One region of the Pseudomonas sp. BNK-30 genome, then DNA from elsewhere that is predicted to be linked to it. Evidence: riboswitches for the same ligand, from Rfam matches in the RefSeq annotation. Region 1 holds a riboswitch; the other holds the start of a gene.

Region 1 (7,735 bases):
AAAAGCGCGCGCTGGTGGAGGCGCTGCATACCGAAGGGGCATTCGAGGGGCGCAGCGGGGCGGACTATGTCGCCAATGTGCTGAGCATGGGCCGAGCGACTGTTTACAAGTACCTCAAGGAACTGAGGGACCACCCCGCCTGAATGAATGGTCAGCGCTTGTCGCTTATGGATATTGAGTCTATTGTGGAACGCAAATCCACGAATGGACACTGCCACGATGCCTGCCGATGCCACGAACCTGTCTTCCCTCTACCAAGCTATCGCTGATGCACACCAGGCACTGCGCCCTGAGGTGAATGTCACCCCGCTCAATTTCAGCGTCGGGCTTTCGGCAATGACCGAATGCAGCGTGTATCTGAAATGCGAGCACCTGCAACACACAGGTTCGTTCAAATTCCGCGGTGCCAGTAACAAGCTTCGCCTGCTGCCAGCCGAGCAGCGCAAACTGGGCGTCATCACGGCCTCCTCCGGCAACCATGGGCAAGCGCTTGCGCTTGCTGGCAAGGTGATGGGAGTGCCAGTCACCGTTTACACCACCACTTCGGCGTCTGCCTACAAGCTGGGTGCAATTCGCGCGCTCGGCGCCGAAGTGGTAAGCCTCGACCTGGACCCTTTGGGTGTGGAACTGGAAGCGGCGCGTCAGGCTGCCCTCCAAGGCAAGCCTTTTGTATCGCCTTACAACGACCTTGAAGTGATCGCCGGCCAAGGCACCATCGGGATGGAGCTCTTTGAACAGGCACCGGACCTGGACGCAGTGTTCGTGGCGGTCGGCGGCGGCGGCATGGTTTCGGGTATCGGCGCGGCACTGCGGGCTCTCAACCCGGGCATCGAAATCATTGGCTGCTGGCCGGCGAATGCCCCTACCCTGCAGCGCTCGCTCGAAGCCGGGGAAATCATCGACATGCAAGAGCAAGACACGATCTCCGACGGTACAGCCGGTGGGGTCGAGCCAGGCTGCATCACCTTCCCCCTTTGCCAGACGCTGCTGTCGCGCACCGTGCTGGTCAGCGAAGAAGAGATAAAGGCGGCGATGCGCGATGTCGCCAACCATGAGCGCTGGATCATCGAGGGTGCTGCCGGTGTGGCGGTGGCCGGCATGCAGAAGATGGCCAAGGCATACCGCGGCAAGCGCGTCGCGGTCGTCATTTGCGGTCGCAACATCGTGCTCGATAAATTCCTCGAGGCTGTTCAATGAAAGTGTTCAGCAAGCAACAGATCACCGCCCGGCTCGATATGGAGCTGGCAGTGCAATGCCTGGAGCAAGGTTTCATCGCGTTCTCCCAAGGCAAGGTCCAGGTGCCACCGGTACAGGCATTCGCTTTCCCCCAGGCCAACGGTGACTGCTGTATCAAGTCAGCGCATGTCGAGGGTAGCGCCACGTTCACGGTGAAGCTGTCGACCGGCTTTTACGACAATCCATCAAAGGGGCTGCCAAGCAACGATGGCTTGATGCTGGTGGCCTCGGCCAGTACCGGGCAACCCCTTGCCTTGTTGCAGGATGAGGGCTGGCTGACCTGCATCCGCACTGCGCTGGCCGGGCGCATCGCCGCCCGCCTGCTGGCCCCTGCCACCGTGAAAGCGATTGGTATTCTGGGCACCGGCACCCAGGCGCGCATGCAGCTGGAGCAACTGGGTGCAGTCACCCCCTGCCGCAGCGTGGTGGTGTGGGGGCGCGGTGATGCTGAACTGGCTGCCTACAAAGCCTTCGCCAACGGCCTGGGTTATGAGGCGCGGGTAACGCGTAACGCCGAAGAGGTTGCACGCGCCGCCAACCTGATCGTCTGCGCAACACCTTCACGTGAGCCGCTGTTGCAGCGTGAATGGCTGCAACCTGGCACCCATATCACCGCCGTTGGCGCCGATGCGCCGGGCAAGCAGGAGCTCGACCCCGCGCTGGTTGCACGGGCCGACCTTATCATCGTCGACTCCCTCTACCAGTGCAGCCAGTACGGCGAAGTCTCCCATGCGCTGAAGGCCGGCCTGATCAAGGAGCAGCAACTGGCCGAGCTTGGTGCCCTGCTTGAGGGCCGCGCCACCGGCCGTGAGCATGACGAACAGATCACGCTGGCCGACCTGACCGGGGTCGCCGTGCAGGACGCGCAGATCTCAAGCTGCGTGTTGGCGTCCCTCACCGCGGGTTGACGTACGTAGCCGATCCCGGTCAATCATGGCTCCGTCACCTGGGCCTTCCTGGAGGCCGGCTTGAGCGAGGATTTCTTCTCTTGCACCACGATGTAGAACTCCTCGCCGTGCTTGACTGCGCCATACAGCACCGCCTTTTCGATCAGCTCGCTGCCGCGCAGGTGGCGTAGCATCATAGGGTCCTTGCGCAGGTCACGGTACAGCGCCAGGCACAGCAGCACCATGATCACCACAAACGGCAAGGCCACGACGATGGTCAGGTTCTGCAGGCCTGTAAGCGCCTCCCCGGGGTTACCTGGGTCACCCAGCGCGAGCATGATGGCCGCGACGGTGCCGGTCAGTGCCCCCCAGAAAATCACTGTCGCACGGGACGGTTGCGTGGTGCCGTGCTCGGACAAGGTACCCATCACCAGCGATGCTGCATCGGCCCCAGAGACGAAGAAAATTGCCACCAGGATCATGACCAGCACCGAAGTGGCCCAAGCCCAGGGGTAGCTGTCGAGCAACTGATACAGGGCATGGTTGCTGTTCACTGCACCGTCGATGAGAGCGAAGCTGCCTTCGCGCAGTGCATCGATGCCGGCGCCGCCGAGAACGCTGAACCACACCAGGCTGACCAGGCCTGGCACCAGCAACACACCGCTGACGAACTGGCGGATGCTGCGCCCGCGGCTGATACGGGCGATGAACATGCCGACAAAGGGCGTCCAGGAAATCCACCAGGCCCAGTAGAACACGGTCCAGCCGGCCAGCCAGCTGTCCATCGCATCACCGCCACTGGCGCTGGTACGCGCCATCATCTCGGGCAGTAACTTGATGTAGACCCCGATCGATGTTGGCAACAGGTTGAGCATCAACAGCGTCGGCCCTACCAGGAAGACGAACAGCGCCAGTGCCAACGCCAGCACCATGTTGGTATTGGACAGCCACTGAATACCTTTGCCGATGCCGGACACGGCCGAAGCGACGAAGGCAATGGTCAGCAAGGTGATGATGGCGATGTAGAACAGCTTGCCCGGGTGATCGATCCAGCCGTTGTATTCCAGCCCACCCGCAATCTGCAGGGCGCCGAGCCCCAGCGAAGCCGCTGAACCGAACAGGGTGGCGAAGATGGCCATCATGTCGATCACCCGCCCGACAGGGCCGTTGGCATGCTTGCCGATCAAGGGCCGGAACGCGGTGGAAATCAACTGCGAGCGGCCACGGCGGAACGTGCCATAAGCGATTGCCAGGCCGACGATGGCGTACATCGCCCAAGGGTGCAGCGACCAGTGGAACAGCGTGGTCGCCATCGCCACCTGCAGTGCCTCGTCAGATTGGCCAGCGGCAGTGCCGGGCGGTGGTGAAACGTAGTGCGACAGCGGTTCGGCGACGCCGAAGAACATCAGGCCGATGCCCATGCCCGCGCTGAACATCATGGCAACCCAGGAGACCGTGCGAAATTCCGGTGCTTCGCCGTCGCGCCCCAGCGGGATTCTGCCGTAGCGGCTGGCAGCCAGCCACAGCACGAAGATGACGAACACGGTAGAGGTCAGGACGAAAAACCAGCCGAAGTTGACGATGACCCAGGATTGCGCAGAGGTAGCGCTCGCGGCGAGGCTGGCTTGGTTGACAACACCCCAGGTGATGAAGGCGATCGCCAGCAGGCTGGTGACGCCGAACACCGCCCAGTCGAGCTTGCCTTCAAGGTGGCGGTCCTGCCTGGCCTCAGCAGTCTTGGACGGGTCGGTGACGCCGAGCGGCGGTGTTTCAACGTTCTCTTGCGTTGCCATCGATGGGCCCTTTTCAGTTTTTGCTGCAGGCTTTTGTTGTTGTAATTGCTAGCGATGCCTGCGCAATAACCGGGGCGGCCGCGCTGAAGGCCCCGTGATTATCCTGTGACCGAAACAGTAGCCCCTATTCCAGGACCGTCCTGGCACATCCTCTGAACGACCTGCCGGTCACATTGTGCCGGCCCCGATTGAACCGGCACAAAACCTGAATTGGCTCAGGCAGCCCCATCCAGCCCCATCTGCCAGAAGTCGGCCTCCAGCCGCGAAGCCTGGCCAAAAATTGCCGCCAGTTCCACGAACCGTTGCTCGGTCATGCTGCGCGCTGCCAGTTCATCAAGGTGCTTGCGTGCTGCGGATGCCACGCTCTGGTAACCCTCGCCGGCGTATTCGCCAATCCACTCACGGTAAGGGTGATCACTCAGGTCACCGATGTGCGCAGCCAGCGTGCGGCCGATTTCGGCGTAGCCGATCACGCAGGGCGCCAACGCCACATGCAGTTCGAGCAGGTCACCGGCGGCGCCGCAATCAAGCACGTAACGGGTGTAGGCGACCGTGGCCTGGTGCTCCGGCGCGGCCTCGATATCGGCCTGCGACAACCCCCAGCGGGCGCACAGGCGCAGGTGCAGTTCGGTTTCGTCGAGGATGGCAGCCAGGCCAGCCTGAGCCGCGCGGATGTCGGCCGGCAGCCTGCTTTTATAAGCGGCAAGCGCCCAGGCACGGGCGAACTGGATGAGGAACAGGTAGTCCTGCACCAGGTAAGTCCGGAACGCGTCTTCGCTCAAAGTGCCCTCACCCATCTGCCGAACGAAGGCGTGGTCTACATAGCTCGACCACTGGGGCGCAGTGGCGGCCTTCAGGCGCTCGAAGATATCCATGCTCAGGCCTTTTGATCGTAGATGGCGTCGAAGAAGGCCAGCTCAAGCGCCACGGTGCGCTGGTAGAAGTCACTGGCCAGTGCCGGCTCCTGCGGGCCGACGCGGTCCAGTTCGGCCTGGAGGAAGGCGACGAAGTCCTGGAATGCCGCGTTGTCATGCAGGGTGATCCACTCGGCGTGGACGAAGTTGTCCGGCATTGGTTTTGGTGCCTTCAGCGCCCAATCCAGATACAGGCCTTCGGCAACGTTGAGCACTGCCAGCGCCGCCGCATAGGAACGGGTCGCTGCGGCTTCGCGCAGGATGGCCTTGAAGCCTGCGGTCGGCACGGTGTCCTTGGGTTCGGCGCGCTGCTGCGGGCTTACATCCAGCGCCTGGAAGGCACGCAGGAAATAGGTGTTTTCATCGCTACTGATCATCCCGGCAAAACGGCCGAAACGCAGGCGTGCCTCGAAGGTATCGGCAGTGGCGATGGCGGCGCCGAGCAAGGTCAGGAAGCTGTCGAGAAAACGGTGGTCCTGTACCAGGTAGCGGACCATGACCGGGTCCGCCACACTGCCGTTGCACAGTTCAGTGACGAAGCGGTGGCCGACTGCAGCCGACCAGGTCGCCTCGTTCTGGCGGCGCAAGGTTTGGGAAAAACGTTCGGTCATGATGCTGCACTCCATAGGGTGACAGCGAGGCCGTTACGGTGGGGCATGGAGCGGCCTCGCAGTGAGGCCGGCAAAAAGGCAGGTCGGCAGTCCCATCCCTTCGCCGGCATGATCCGGATCAGGTTCTAAGGGTCACCGCGCTGCAATGCCAGCGGTTTCTCAGCCCGTTGCCGGGCTCCCCTTGGTGGTGAGCAGGTATACCGCACCTTCAAGGGCATTGTCACGAAGCAAAACGCCTGGGCTGGAGCCATTCTGGCTCGCACAGTCAGCCCGAATGGCTTGGCTGCAAACGCCAACGCGCAACAGGGAAAATCATAGAGGCCAATAGCCACCAGTCATTAGCCTGTCATTTTACTGTCGTATTTTCGGGCTTCACCCAGGGTCGGGAATACCAGTCGTGATACGCCGTTTTCTCTCGTCAGCAGGCCTTCTGCGCCTTTTGATCCTGATGCTCTGCGCAGCCACCCTGACCTTTCTCTGGGGGTTGCACTTCAGCCAGAAGACCGCCGCACGCCAGGATGCGCTGACGGCCAAGGCAGCCGAGCACCAGAACCTCGCCAACATTGTCGCTGAAAGCCTGCGCCAACTGGTCGATCGTGCCCAGGCCGTAGGCCGTGTCACCCAGGACGACATGAAAATGATGCGCCAAGGCAGCCTGAGCCTGGCCCGGGTGCTGGCCGAAGACCCGGTATTCAAACGCATGAGCCTGTATGACAGGCACGGTCAATTGTTGTCGGCGAGCCATACCGATGAAGCTCCCCACCTGCCGGAAGAGTGGTTGCAGCAGCTGAAGCTGCACGTCGCGCATTACGGCTTCAAACCCTTCCTGCCACGCGTCGAACCGGGCTTCACCCCGCCCGCCATGCCGAGCTGGCGCCTGCCCTTCCTCTTGCCGCTGCCCAATGTACCAGGCCGAGAAATCGACAACATTCTGGTAGTGCAGCTCGACATTGGCTATCTCGCCGTGCTGTTCCAGCACATCGACCTGGGCGATACCGGGCTGATGCGCCTGCAGCAGGACGATGGCCAGGAACGCTTGCGTATCGATACCAGCGGTGTGGTCGTGGCCGGCGACGATTTCGAACCCGGCCTGCCAGCACCGGGCAGCGAGACGGGCCGGCTGGTGCAATTTGCCGCAGGCCACTCGTATCAGAGCCTTTACCGCCGTATCGACGAGCGCGGTTTCAGCATCATCGTCAGCCAGCGCATCGACGAAATCCTCGCGGCCTCTGCCCTGGCGTATTCGCGCCAGTTCTGGCTGAACCTGAGCATGACCCTGATGATCCTTGCCAGCCTGGCCTGGACCTTGCGCCTGCTGCGCAAGCGCCAGGAAGCCTTCAGTGCCCTTGAGCACGCACAACAGGTCAACCAGCAACTGATCGGGCGCCTGGAAGACGAACACCGGCGTAGCAGCCATGCAGCCGCCACCGACCATCTCAGCGGGTTGCATAACCGCCGCCAGTTCGTCGAAATAGCAGGCCTTGCACTGACCCACCAACGTGGCAAGCGCCGGCTGATGGCGATCCTGTTCATCGACATGGACCGTTTCAAGTCGATCAACGATTCGCTCGGCCACAAGATCGGCGACTTGCTGCTGCAGGCCGTGGCCGGGCGCATCCAGCGCCTGCTTGAGCCTGGTGATGAGGCCTCGCGCTTCGGGGGAGACGAATTCGTGGTGCTGCTGGCCGGTGAGCGCAGCGAGGAGCAGATCAATGTTTGGGTACGCGAACTGGTGCTGAAACTGTCGGCTACCTACGCCCTCGATGGCCAGGAAGTCAATACCAGCCCCAGCGTGGGCGTCAGCATCTGCCCGCGCGACGGTCAGGACATCGACAGCCTGATCCGCTGTGCCGATGCGGCCATGTATTCGGCCAAGCAGGCCGGGCGCGCCCAGTACCGCTTCTTCGACCCATCGTTGAACCTCTCCGACATCCAGGCCTTTGCCCTGGAACAGGCTTTTGGCTGCGCCTTGACCGAGCGCCAGTTCGTGCTGCACTACCAGCCGCAGATTCGCCTGGATACCCAGCGCGTGCTGGGGTACGAAGCCTTGGTACGCTGGGAGCACCCGGAATTCGGCCTGCTCTACCCGGACCGTTTCATAGACCTGGCCGAGCGCAGTGGCTTCATCATCGAACTGGGCTGGGAAGTATTGCGCCTGGCCTGCGAAGAACTGGCGCGCTGGGATGCTCACGGTCGCGATAACCGCCTTGCGGTGAATGTGTCGGCATTGCAGTTGCGCCAAGCCGATTTCAGTACCCGCCTGCTGGCCAAGCTGCAGCTCTACGGCATCGCCC
Region 2 (7,735 bases), 2.1 Mb from region 1:
CATCGGCCTGTCGTTCGCCGTGGCGATGGTCGTCGGCCCGCTTCTCACCAGCGCCTTCGGCCTGTCAGGATTGTTCCTCGCCACGGCAGGACTTGCCCTGGTCGGCATTTTGCTGATCGCTTTTGTCGTGCCCAACACCCACAGCACTTTGCAGCACCGCGAGTCGGGTGTGGCGCGCCAGGCACTCGGCCCAACCCTGCGCCATCCGGACCTTCTGCGCCTGGACACCGGTATCCTCATCCTCCACGCGATCCTCATGGCGAGCTTCGTCGCGCTGCCTCTGGCCTTCGTCGAGCGCGGCGGCTTGCCCAAGGAAGAGCATTGGTGGGTATACCTGACCGCGCTGTTCATCTCATTTTTTGCAATGGTCCCGTTCATCATCTACGGCGAAAAAAAGCGCAAGATGAAACGCGTATTGGCCGGAGCGGTCAGTGTGTTGCTGCTGGTGGAGGTGTTCTTCTGGCAGTGGGCTGACAACTTGCGCGGACTGGTGATTGGCACCGTGGTATTCTTTACTGCATTCAACCTGCTGGAGGCATCGCTGCCGTCGCTGGTTAGCAAGGTGTCGCCTGCTGGCGGCAAGGGGACGGCGATGGGAGTGTATTCCACCAGCCAGTTCCTTGGCGCAGCGCTGGGTGGAATCCTTGGTGGCTGGCTGTTCCAGCACGGTGGGCTGAACACGGTGTTCCTCGGTTGCGCGGTGCTGTGTGCCGTATGGCTGGTGGTCGCGTTGCGCATGAACGAGCCGCCTTATGTGACCAGCCTGCGCATGCCACTGACGCCTGAGGCAGTCCGGGAAGCCGGCCTGACCGAGCGCCTGATGGCCGTGCCGGGTGTGACCGACGCCGTTGTGGTGGCAGAAGAAGCTGCCATCTATATCAAACTGGATACGAAAATTTTGGACCGTGCGACCCTCGAGCGTCTGGTGAACCCAGCCTCATCGGCGTGCGAAGCCTAGGAGAACGTTATGGCCCGTGGGGTTAACAAAGTCATTCTGGTCGGCACCTGTGGCCAGGATCCCGAAGTCCGCTACCTGCCCAACGGTAACGCCGTGACCAACCTGAGCCTGGCTACCAGCGAGCAGTGGACCGACAAGCAGTCGGGCCAAAAGGTCGAGCGTACCGAGTGGCACCGTGTGTCGATGTTCGGCAAGGTTGCTGAAATCGCTGGCGAATACCTGCGCAAGGGTTCGCAGGTGTACATCGAAGGCAAGCTGCAGACCCGCGAGTGGGAAAAAGACGGCATCAAGCGTTACACCACCGAAATCATCGTCGACATGCAGGGCACCATGCAGCTGCTCGGTGGCCGTCCGCAGAACCAGCAAGGTGGCGGCGACCAGTACAACCAGGGTGGTGGTAACAACTACAACCAGGGTGGCCAGCAGCAACAGTACAACCAGGCCCCACCGCGTCAGCAGGCCCCGCGCCCGCAACAGGCCCAGCAGCGCCCAGCGCCGCAACAGCCCGCGCCGCAGCCGGCTGCTGACTTTGACAGCTTTGATGACGATATTCCGTTCTAGAGCAACTCCAGGCCGGTAAGACGTCCCGCTTCATCGAAAACCCAGGGCATTTGCCCTGGGTTTTTTTTGGGAGGCTTCACGGATGGCCGGGAAGATCGGGAAGTATATGCCAAGGGCTTTTCACTGCGCCCCTGAGATCGTTGATCCCAGGGCCGGCCTGCGTTTGCCCCCGAGCCTGCGAGTAGTGGGTTTTCGGATGCGCCCATCCAACGCTTTGATTCGACGATTGCAGTGACTGCCTGACGGGCACGCCGGCAAGCCGGCCACAGGGTAGGCGCATTGTCGAAACACTGGCGCAAGCCCTGTGGGTGCAGGTTTACCCGCGAAGAAACCAGCGCCTACCTCAAGGCCTGCGTTCGAAGTTCTTCGCCGCTGCCGCCGCCAGGTCCGGTGGCAGGAAGTCCTTGTCCGGGTTGTAGTCCGCCTTCAGGTACCGCTTGAGGTCCACCAGGTCCTGTGGGCTCAAGGTGCCGGCTGCCTGCTTCAGGCTCAGGTTGTCGAGAATGTAGTCGTACCGGCTGTTGTTGTAGTCGCGAACCGAGGTGTACAGCTGGCGCTGGGCATCGAGCACGTCGACGATGTTGCGGGTACCGACCTGGTAACCGATCTCGGTGGCTTCCAGCGCGCTCTGGTTGGAAATGATCGACTGCTTGCGCGCTTGCACCTGTTCCACATCGGTATTCACGGCACGGTGCAGGTTGCGTGTGTTCTCCACCACCTGGCGGCGCAGGCTCTCGCGTTGTTGCTCGCTCTGGCTCAGGCGCTGGTATGCCTCGCGTACCTGCGAGCTGGTCAGGCCGCCGCTGTAGATCGGAATGTTCAGTTGCAGGCCGATGCTGGTCTGCTCCACGTCACCGCTATAGCGCACGCCCAGTTGCGAAGGGTTGGTGAAGCCCAGGCTGTCGTTGTCGCCTTTCTGGTACTTGGCTACCGCATCCAGTGTCGGGGCGTGGCCGGCCTTGCGCTGGCGCAGGGTTTCTTCGGCGGCATCGACTGCGTAGTTGGTTGCCAGCAGGTTGAGGTTCTGCCGCCCGGCAGTCTCGACCCAGGCCTTGGCATCGTTGGGCGTGGGCACCTGTATGGGCAAGGTGTGGACAACGCCTTGGATCGACGTGTATTCGCGGTTGGTGAGGGTCACCAATGCCTCGAAGGCATCCTGCACCTGGCGTTCGGCGATGATCCGGTTGGCCCGGGCGGTGTCATAGCTGGCCTGGGACTGCAGCACGTCGGTCTTGTCGGACAGGCCGACATCGAAACGTTCGTTGGACTGGTCGAGCTGGCGCTTGAAAGCCGACTCTTCGGCCTTGGTGGCTGCAAGGTTGTCCTGGGCTCGCAGCACGGCAAAGTAGCTTTGCGCGGTCTGCAGGATCAGATTCTGTTCGGTGGCAGACAACTCCAGCGCTGCCTGCTCATTGACAGCTTCGGCGGCCTGCAACTGGAACCAGCGGTCGGCGCGGAAGACAGGTTGCGCCAGGGTTGCACTCCAGGCGTTGCCGCTGCGGTTGGAGGTGATCGAGGGTTCGTCGAGCTTGGTGCGGGTGTTCATCATTTCGGCACCTGCCGACAGGTTGGGCAGCAGGCCGGCGCGGGCCTGGGGCACCACTTCGCGGCGCGCGCCATAATCGGCGCGGGCGGCGGCAAGATCGGCGTTGTTGTCGACCGCTTCCTGGTAGACGCTGACCAGGTCAGTCTTGACCGTCATGGGCACATCCGCTGCCCAGGCCACTCCGTTGGACGCACAAGACACGGCAATCGCCAGTGAAAGTTTGCGCAGCATAGAGGCAATCCTTGTACGAAATTTAATTACTGAACTGTTGAGTATCGAGCGTTGGGGCAGTGTAGTGCCATGCGCAACTGGCAACAATCGTTGGCTGTGCCTTTCATCATCCCCCCGTTTTACACGCTTGGCTTTGCCGGCCACTCCAGTCTAGACTGCGCACGTTCTTGTCGGGGTGCCTTGAAGCAAAGGCTGAGATCGCATAGGTGCGGATCCCGTTGAACCTGATCAGGTTAGCGCCTGCGTAGGGAACAAGATTGCTCGCCTTCCCGGGGAGCCTCTTGTGCCAGGTCCGGGAATGTCGCAGCTGCAAGCAGCTCAAGGCACTCCATGTATCCGGCACTGCATGCCCGCCAAGGGGTGCGTCCGCGTCTTTCAGGTTCTCCCCGACATTCCACCGCTAGGAAGCTGTCTGGAGCCTGTGATGAGCAAACAAGAAAAAACGATCAACCTCAGCGAGTCGGCGCAAGTCGATCAGCAGTCCGTGCAACCCTTCCCGCGTTCGCGCAAGGTCTATGTCGAGGGCTCGCGCCCGGACATCCGCGTGCCGATGCGCGAAATCAGCTTGCACGACACCCCCACCGACTTTGGCGGCGAAGCCAACGCGCCGGTGATGGTCTATGACACTTCCGGCCCCTACACCGATCCCGACGTCATCATCGATGTGCGCAAAGGCCTGGCCGATGTGCGTTCGGCCTGGATCGACGCCCGTGGCGATACCGAGCGCCTGGGTGGGCTGAGCTCGAACTTCGGCCAGCAGCGGCTGAACGACGCCGAACTGGCCAAGCTGCGCTTCAACCATGTGCGCAACCCGCGCCGCGCCAAGGCTGGCGCCAACGTCTCGCAGATGCACTACGCCCGCCAGGGCATCATCACCGCCGAGATGGAATACGTCGCCATCCGCGAGAACATGAAGCTGCAGGAGGCCCGCGCTGCTGGCTTGCTCAAGCAGCAGCACGCCGGCCACAGCTTCGGCGCCAACATCCCCAAAGAGATCACCGCCGAATTCGTGCGCGAGGAAATCGCCCGCGGCCGCGCGATCATCCCGGCCAACATCAACCACACGGAACTGGAGCCGATGATCATCGGCCGCAACTTCCTGGTGAAGATCAACGGCAACATCGGCAACAGCGCCCTGGGTTCCTCGATCGAGGAGGAAGTGGCCAAGCTGACCTGGGGTATTCGCTGGGGCTCGGACACGGTCATGGACCTTTCGACCGGCAAGCACATCCATGAAACCCGCGAGTGGATCATCCGCAACTCGCCGGTACCCATCGGTACCGTACCGATCTACCAGGCCCTGGAGAAGGTCGGCGGGGTTGCCGAGGACCTGACCTGGGAGCTGTTCCGTGACACGCTGATCGAGCAGGCCGAGCAGGGCGTGGACTACTTCACCATCCATGCTGGCGTGCTGCTGCGCTACGTGCCACTGACCGCCAAGCGGGTCACCGGTATCGTCAGCCGCGGGGGGTCGATCATGGCCAAGTGGTGCCTGGCGCATCACCAGGAGAATTTCCTGTACACGCATTTCGATGAGATCTGCGAAATCATGAAGGCTTACGACGTGAGCTTCTCGCTCGGTGACGGGCTACGCCCAGGCTCGATTGCCGATGCCAACGACGCTGCGCAATTCGGTGAGCTGGAAACCCTTGGCGAGCTGACCAAGATCGCCTGGAAGCACGACGTGCAGTGCATGATCGAAGGCCCTGGCCATGTGCCGATGCAGCTCATCAAAGAGAATATGGACAAGCAGCTGGAGTGCTGCGACGAAGCGCCGTTCTACACCCTCGGCCCTTTGACCACCGACATTGCGCCTGGTTACGACCACATCACCTCGGGCATCGGTGCGGCCATGATCGGCTGGTTCGGCTGCGCCATGCTGTGCTACGTCACCCCCAAGGAGCACCTGGGCCTGCCGAACAAGGATGACGTCAAGACCGGCATCATCACTTACAAGATCGCCGCGCATGCAGCCGACCTTGCCAAGGGCCACCCGGGCGCGCAGATCCGTGACAATGCCCTGTCCAAGGCGCGTTTCGAGTTCCGCTGGGAGGACCAGTTCAACCTGGGCCTGGACCCTGACACCGCACGTGCCTTCCACGATGAAACCCTGCCGAAGGAATCGGCTAAGGTCGCGCACTTCTGCTCGATGTGCGGGCCGAAGTTCTGCTCGATGAAAATCACCCAGGAAGTACGGGAATACGCCGCCAACCTGCGCATCGATGCGGTGGATGTATCGGTTGAGGAGGGGATGCGCGAGCAGGCCGAACGGTTCCGCCAGGAAGGCAGCCAGCTGTACCACAAGGTGTAAGCCGCAGCGCTGATCTGTTGCAGGAGCGGCCTTGCCGGTGCGCCGCTCCTGCAACGACCGTGTCGATTTGTTTTCTTTTGTCGAGTAACAACAATGACAACTCCCAGCCATTTTTCCCCCGACCACCCTGTCCCCACCAGCCAACGCCCGTTCGGTGGTCGCGACCTGTTCTCGCTCTGGTTTTCCCTCGGTATCGGCCTGATGGTCCTGCAGGTCGGCGCGATGCTCGCTCCAGGCCTGGGCCTGGCCGGCGCGGTGCTGGCCATCGCCCTGGGCACCGGCGTGGGCGTGCTGCTGCTTGGGGCGGCAGGCGTGATTGGCAGCGATACGGGCCTTTGCGCCATGGCCACCCTGCGCCTGAGCCTGGGCAGCCAAGGCGTGCGCCTGCCAACGCTGCTCAACCTGCTGCAACTGGTCGGTTGGGGCGCGTTCGAGATCATTGTCATGCGTGACGCCGCCAGCCTGCTCGGCGCGCGCACCTTCGGTGAAGGCAGTCTATGGAACAGCCCGATGTTCTGGACCCTCTGCTTCGGTGGCCTGGCTACGCTGCTCGCGGTCAGCGGGCCGCTGGCATTCGTGCGCAAGGTGCTGCGCAAATGGGGGATCTGGCTGTTGTTGGGCGCTTGCCTGTGGCTGACCTGGAACCTGTTCGCCAAGGCTGACCTGGGCGAGCTGTGGCGGCGCAGCGCAGATGGGTCGATGTCGCTGGCTGTGGGCTTCGACATCGTCATCGCCATGCCGCTGTCCTGGTTGCCATTGATCGCCGACTACTCACGTTTTGCCCGCAGCGCCAAGCGAGTGTTCGGCGGGACCGTGCTCGGTTACTTCATTGGCAATACCTGGTTGATGAGCCTTGGCGTGGCCTACACCCTGGCCTTTGCGCCGAGCGGTGAGGCCAATGCGCTGCTGCTGGCCCTGGCCGGTGCCGGGCTGGGTATTCCGTTGCTGCTGATTTTGCTGGACGAGTCGGAGAAGGCCTTTGCCGATATCCACTCGGCTGCGGTATCGACCAGTCTGCTGGTACGCCTGAAGGTCGAGTACCTGGCGTTGGGCATCGGTGTGCTATGCACCCTGATTGCCCTGCTGGCGCCGCTTGCCCAGTACGAAAACTTCCTGCTGCTGATCGGCTCGGTGTTCGCGCCGCTGTTCGGTGTGGTGCTGACGGACCACTTCGTGATCCGCCGCCGCCGCCTTCCAGCACAAATTGATGGTTTGCACTGGCAGGCGCTGCTGGCCTGGGCGGTGGGTGTGGTGGCCTATCACAGCATCGCTGCGCAAGCGCCAGAGTTCGGCGCTACCCTGCCGGCATTGTTGCTGGCGGGTGGGCTGCATGCGCTACTGAGTCTCAGCCGCGGCCGGGGAACAGTTCGGGCTTGAGCACGCCGTTCAGGCGTGGGTAGGGGATTTTCAACTCCACGTGGCCCATGGAGTAGGGCGCGATGGTATAGACCTCATATTTGACCACCACTGCGCCGTACGTCAGGGCGATGTGCGGCGACTTCTTGAATGGCCAGGTTTTGACGAACTCGGCATCCTTGTCCATGCCCACGCTGATCAACCAGGCGCGGTGCGATTCTTCTACCGTTTTCCAGAAGGTATCTTCCTGGCCCGGCACCAGCATGTCTTGCAGGGTCAGCACCTTGTCCAGCTTGCGCGAATAGTTGATGAAGCCCCGGCCTGGCATGCCATGGGCGCCGCCGCTGTCGAGGTAGCTGGACAGCTCGATGATCACCAGCCCGTCATGCTGTTCACGTACCTTGGCTTGCAGGTAGCTGCTGTTGCGTTTGTCGGCGGTGGCCAGGTATTGCTGCTCATACGCCTGCAAAGTGCTTGGTGCGGTGCCATGCTGGTTGTCTTCGGTCAGTTGCAGCAGGCGTTTTTCGACGATGCCGTCGAGCTTGGGCAGGTCCGGGAAGTGAATGGTGTCAATGTTCACCAGTGGGCAGTCACTCTCGCTGCAACCTGGCTTTACGTGCTCCCAGGCGTCGCGCTTTACCTCCAGTGGGGCACGGTAATTCGGCGCGAACAGGCTCTGGCAGGCACCGAGGGCCAAGGCCAGCACAGCCACGGCAGTCAGTTTGACAAGTGTCATGATGATCCTTGCAATACAGGGAAAAGTCGGCCTTTG

The links. A riboswitch is a leader RNA that binds a small molecule or an ion and turns the genes downstream of it on or off. The one in region 1 is predicted to bind thiamine pyrophosphate.
Region 2: linked by a shared signal. The riboswitch ahead of thiC (phosphomethylpyrimidine synthase ThiC) and the one ahead of ACMGGN_RS09065 (TenA family protein) in region 1 are both predicted to bind thiamine pyrophosphate.

What each region holds. Positions count from the first base shown of each region.
Region 1 covers NZ_CP179904.1:1,942,446-1,950,180, reverse strand. The annotation lists gene ACMGGN_RS09090 (transcriptional regulator) at 1-143, shown strand, start outside; gene ACMGGN_RS09085 (threonine/serine dehydratase) at 205-1,197, shown strand; gene ACMGGN_RS09080 (ornithine cyclodeaminase family protein) at 1,194-2,144, shown strand; gene ACMGGN_RS09075 (BCCT family transporter) at 2,168-3,916, opposite strand; gene tenA (thiaminase II) at 4,132-4,791, opposite strand; gene ACMGGN_RS09065 (TenA family protein) at 4,794-5,441, opposite strand; TPP riboswitch at 5,520-5,633, opposite strand; gene ACMGGN_RS09060 (EAL domain-containing protein) at 5,839-7,735, shown strand, end outside.
Region 2 covers NZ_CP179904.1:5,284,301-5,292,035, forward strand. The annotation lists gene ACMGGN_RS24525 (MFS transporter) at 1-958, shown strand, start outside; gene ACMGGN_RS24530 (single-stranded DNA-binding protein) at 968-1,519, shown strand; gene ACMGGN_RS24535 (TolC family outer membrane protein) at 1,863-3,296, opposite strand; TPP riboswitch at 3,458-3,564, shown strand; gene thiC (phosphomethylpyrimidine synthase ThiC) at 3,721-5,607, shown strand; gene cytX (putative hydroxymethylpyrimidine transporter CytX) at 5,701-6,984, shown strand; gene ACMGGN_RS24550 (RsiV family protein) at 6,953-7,699, opposite strand.